Regions from separate parts of the Sphingomonas phyllosphaerae 5.2 genome, predicted to be linked through region 1. Evidence: predicted binding sites of a transcription regulator. Region 1 holds the regulator's gene; the other holds the start of a gene.
What was found. The regulator LexA, encoded in region 1, represses DNA repair genes until DNA is damaged. The targets are predictions, from matches to a motif close to GTTCCNCNCTTGTTCT.
Positions count from the first base shown of each region.

Region 2: the regulator LexA is predicted to act here: its motif matches at 1,188-1,203, upstream of SPHPHY_RS0109675 (ATP-dependent helicase).

Region 1 covers NZ_ATTI01000001.1:2,987,426-2,989,823, reverse strand. Annotated here, with positions in the region: gene lexA (transcriptional repressor LexA) at 947-1,609, opposite strand; gene SPHPHY_RS0114085 (molybdopterin molybdotransferase MoeA) at 1,668-2,398, opposite strand, start outside.
Region 2 covers NZ_ATTI01000001.1:2,071,135-2,073,532, reverse strand. Annotated here, with positions in the region: gene SPHPHY_RS0109690 (inorganic phosphate transporter) at 1-79, opposite strand, end outside; gene SPHPHY_RS0109685 (GFA family protein) at 162-575, opposite strand; gene SPHPHY_RS0109680 (UrcA family protein) at 682-1,002, opposite strand; gene SPHPHY_RS0109675 (ATP-dependent helicase) at 1,207-2,398, shown strand, end outside.

The DNA.
Region 1 (2,398 bases):
AACAGGGCGGGATCGACATTCCGCCTGCTCGGGCAACCGCGCTTGCACGGCCCGGCAGATCTGCTCCCTTCACCTGTCTTGCGAGCGTAGCGAAGCAATCCAGCGTTCCGCACGATGCCCTTTGCTTAGCCACGCTTGGAGAGACGGAGTTGGCAGGGGATTCGGCTGAATGTCGATCGGCCCTAGAGCGGCGCTCATTGTCGCCGGGCGGACGTGAACGACGTGCTGCACAAGCGGAATCAGCGTAGCCAATCAATCTCGCGCGCTGTTATGCGCTCCGCCTCACTTGTAAGAACGGCTGCATACAAGATAGTGACGCGTGAGATCTGGCGTTGTTTTGCGCGGAGTCATGTTGCACGTCTGGTCTTGATGGTTATACCTCGGCGTCACTCGCTATTCCGTATTCGTCAGCGTAGCACGACAATCCGGCCGCACCACGCCACCGTCCTCGACCCCGCTCCCGGTCACGAACTTCGGCGGCTTGCCGCGTTCTATCTTGAAACTGCGAAAATGTTCGAGCGCCGCGGCTCCCGGCAAGTGCACGTCGCATCGGCATATCGATTTCGATCCAGTGCAGGTTGGTGTCTGCCAGTCATCAGCACTCGCCTTCGCCACGGATCTGATCCGAAGCTTCGTTGCTTGATGACAAAAGCAGCAGCCGGATCTCAGCGCACACCGGTTTGTCAGTAATCGCGCATCTGGATCGCCGGATGCTCCGACGTTTTAGGCTGAAGGTGGTTGGTGCTACAAAACGTCGTGAACGCGCACAAAGTCGGCGGCACGTGCACCCCATTTTGCGAGCAAGCGCATCGAAGCCGCTCAACCCCGCGGTGCCGGCGCGAGTTTAGCCAGGAAGCCTTCAACCAACTACCCGTAGGCGCGACGATCCTAGCGAATATCGATCACCGCGGTACGACACATTGCCGGCTGCCGCCGCTACCGAGCGTCAGGAATAACGACGCAACAGCCCAGCCAGGCGACCCTGTACACGGACCTGCGCCGGCGCATAGCGCTGCGGGTCGTACGCGCGATTGGCAGGATCGAGGCGGATCATCGCACCTTCGTGGCGGAAGTATTTGAGCGTCGCCTCGCTGTCGTCGATCAGTGCGACGACGATCTCACCGTCGCGCGCCACTTCCTGACGGCGGATCAGCGCATAATCGCCGTCGAAGATGCCAGCCTCCACCATCGAATCGCCCGACACTTCCAACGCGAAGTGCTCGCCTGCCCCGAGCAGTGCGGCGGGTACCGGAAGCATCGTCGAACCTTCGAACGCCTCGATCGGCACGCCCGCGGCGATCCGCCCGTGCAGCGGGATCTCGACCACGTCGTTCGCGGGCGCGGGCATGGTACGCTTGACCGACGGAGGGGCGGCGCGCTTCGCCTCGGCGCCGCGCTCAGGTGCCTTGAGAACTTCCAGTGCGCGCGCGCGATTGGGAAGGCGGCGCAGATAACCACGTTCCTCAAGGGCGCTGATGAGGCGATGGACACCCGACTTGCTCTTCAGCTCCAACGCGTCCTTCATCTCCTCGAACGAGGGCGAGACGCCGGTGTCGGCCAGGCGATCCTCGATGAAGCAGATCAGCTCGTGCTGCTTGCGCGTCAGCATGTCCCGGCGCCTTCCTAGTGAACGGAGTGCGAACCTTTATGGAACATATAGCCCTCCGTCAAGCGATCATCAGGACTTCCGCCGAGTCGCCGGCCGCCGCCGCGGGCGCGTGCGATTCACGCACGATCAGGCATGTCGAGCGTGCCAGCGTGCGCAGCATCGAGCTGTCCTGGATAGTCGAGGCGTACGCGCGCCCGTCGCGCAATTCGGCCCGTAGATAGTCGGTACGCTCGCCGTTCGCGGGCAGGTTTTCGCCCAGCAAGACCCGGGAGACGCTTGGGAAAGGATCGCTGGCGCCGGCGAGATGCGCGACGAGCGGACGCACGAAGAGGAGCGCGGTGACGAACGCGGACACGGGATTGCCGGGCAGGCCGACCACTGCCATGTCGCCGCGCCGCCCGGCGAGCATCGGCTTGCCGGGGCGCAGCGCGATCCGCCAGAAGTCGAGCGTCGTACCCGCGGCTGCGAGCGCAGGGCGGACGAGATCGTGGTCACCGACCGAGGCGCCGCCGGTGGTGACCAGCACGTCGGCGTCGACGCGCGCAAATGCGTCCGTCAAGCGATCTAGCCGGTCCGGGAGGATTCCGAGGTCGACGATCTCGACCGGCATGTCGGCGAGCAACGCGCGCAATAACAGGCGGTTGGACTCGGGCAGGGCGTCACCGGGCGTGCCGGGTTCGACCAGTTCGTCACCAGTTGCGGCCAGCGCGACGCGGACCGGGCGCGCGACCGTTAACCGCGCCACTCCACCAGTCGCAGCGACCGCGAGTCGCGCGGGTGTAAGGCGTT
Region 2 (2,398 bases), 920 kb from region 1:
CCGGATGGACCGGTGCGTCGAACGATCGCGCGGCTGCCGGAGGGGCCGAGGGCGACGTCGCGAGGACAATGGATGCCATGATGAGTCAGCCTGTCGGCCTTCACGGTGACAGTTTGATGACGGGGCGGCGCCGTGGCACTGCGCGCCGGAATTAAAACAGGTCAGTCCATTCCGGGATAGGTCGCGAACGCAGGCAGCGTCGCGATCGAATCGACCCAGGGCAGCTTTTCCTTGCACATGATCTGCGCGCCGGGCGCATGATCCTGCGGCGCGTCGAGCGTGCCCGACTGGATGTCGACGATGCCGGGGAGGACGGCGGCGTTGCGATAGAACAGCCCCGTGCCGCAGTTGGCGCAGAACTCACGGACGCCGTGTTCGGAAGATGCGTAGCTGGCGGGGGTGCCGGCGACGCTCACCTGATCCGCGTGGAACGCGATCCAGCCGACCAGCGGCGCGCCCGACCAGCGGCGGCAATCGGTGCAGTGGCAGACCGCGTGATGTTCGTGCGTGCCATCGGCGATGTAGGTGATCGCGCCACAATGACAGCGGCCGGTGATTTGACCCGTGATCGACATCGTCGTGCTCCTGGCTAAATGTTTCCCCTATGTTCCAAAGCTGACAGGAGTTGGCGCGCGATGCAAGGCGCCGGGTGCGACCGCCCCGGCGCCTTGCCGGCGCGGATCAGCGGGCGGCGGCGAGTTCGATCGAACGCGCGGACGTCAGGCCGACGAGGCGCGTCTGCGCGTCCGCCACCATCTCGTTACGGCAGCGCATGACGTCGCGGCGCGCGTGGAGATCGACGCCCGCGACGCCGCAGTGCGTGGTCGCGGCGCGGCGGACACGCGCGTCGAACGCCTGCTGCCCGGCGGCACTGGCGAGGTTGAGGTCGCGCACCATGACGTGGGCGACGACGGGGGTGCGCGTCGGATCGGCGCTGGCGGCGAGCGGCGCGAGGGCGAGCGTCAGCATCGCCGCAAGCGCGGCGCGGTCGTGAAGGGTCATCGGGACTACTCCTGCGGTGTGGATCGGCCGCTGCCGCCGCGCGCCGCCTCTCGCAGGGGACGTCGCGGCGCGGCGTGGTTGCCGACGCAGGAGCGCCTAGCGGGCGTCGGGGTCGGCCGGGCGCCAGCGCGGCGACGGTTTCGTGACTGTAACGAATCGCCGTTTTGCTTGCCCGATGGCTGCACGTTCCCTACCTGTTCGGGCGTGACCGAAACCAGCTCCGCCGTCCAGGACCCGCCGTATCTCGGCGGGCTGAATCCCCCGCAGCGCGAGGCCGTGCTCACCACCGATGGCCCGGTGCTGGTGCTGGCCGGGGCGGGCACCGGGAAGACCGCGGCGCTGACCGCGCGGCTGGCGCATCTGTTATGGACGCGTCGGGCCTATCCCTCCGAAATCCTGTCCGTCACCTTCACCAACAAGGCGGCACGCGAGATGCGCGAGCGCGTCGGTCGGCTGGTCGGCGATGCGGTGGAGGGGATGCCGTGGCTGGGCACGTTCCACGCGATCGGCGCGAAGATGCTGCGCCGCCATGCCGAGCTGGTCGGGTTGCAGAGCAACTTCACGATCCTCGACACCGACGACCAGTTGCGCTTGCTCAAGCAGTTGATCGTGGCCGCGGACATCGACGAGAAGCGCTTCCCGGCGCGCAGCCTCGCCGGGCTGATCGACGAGTGGAAGAACAAGGGGCTGGTGCCCGCCGACGTCGACGCCGGCGAGAGCGAGCGTTACGCCAACGGGCGCGGCGGCGAACTCTACCAGCAATACCAGGAGCGGCTGCGCGCGGTGAATGCGTGCGACTTCGGAGACTTGCTGCTGCATGTTCTCACGATCCTGAAGCGTGATCGCGGCGTGCTGGAGCAATATCAGCAACGCTTCCGCTACATCATGGTCGACGAATATCAGGACACCAATTCGGTCCAGTATCTGTGGCTGCGGTTGCTGGCGCAGGAGCGGCGCAACATCTGCTGCGTGGGCGACGACGACCAGTCGATCTATTCGTGGCGCGGCGCGCAGGTGGAGAACATCCTCAAGTTCGAGAAGGACTTCCCCGGTGCCACGGTGATCCGGCTGGAGCAGAACTATCGCTCGACCCCGCATATCCTCGGCGCGGCCGCCGGGGTGATCGCCAACAACGGCGGGCGGCTGGGCAAGGAATTGTGGACCGAGCTGGACGCCGGCGAGAAGGTGCGCGTGCTGGGCGTGTGGGACGGGCCGGAGGAGGCGCGGCGCGTCGGCGACGAGATCGAGGCGGTGCAGCGCACCGGCAAGACGCTCGACGACGTCGCGATCCTGGTGCGCGCGCAGCACCAGACGCGCGAGTTCGAGGACCGCTTCATCTCGATCGGCATGCCGTACCGGATCGTGGGCGGCTTCCGCTTCTACGAGCGCGCCGAAA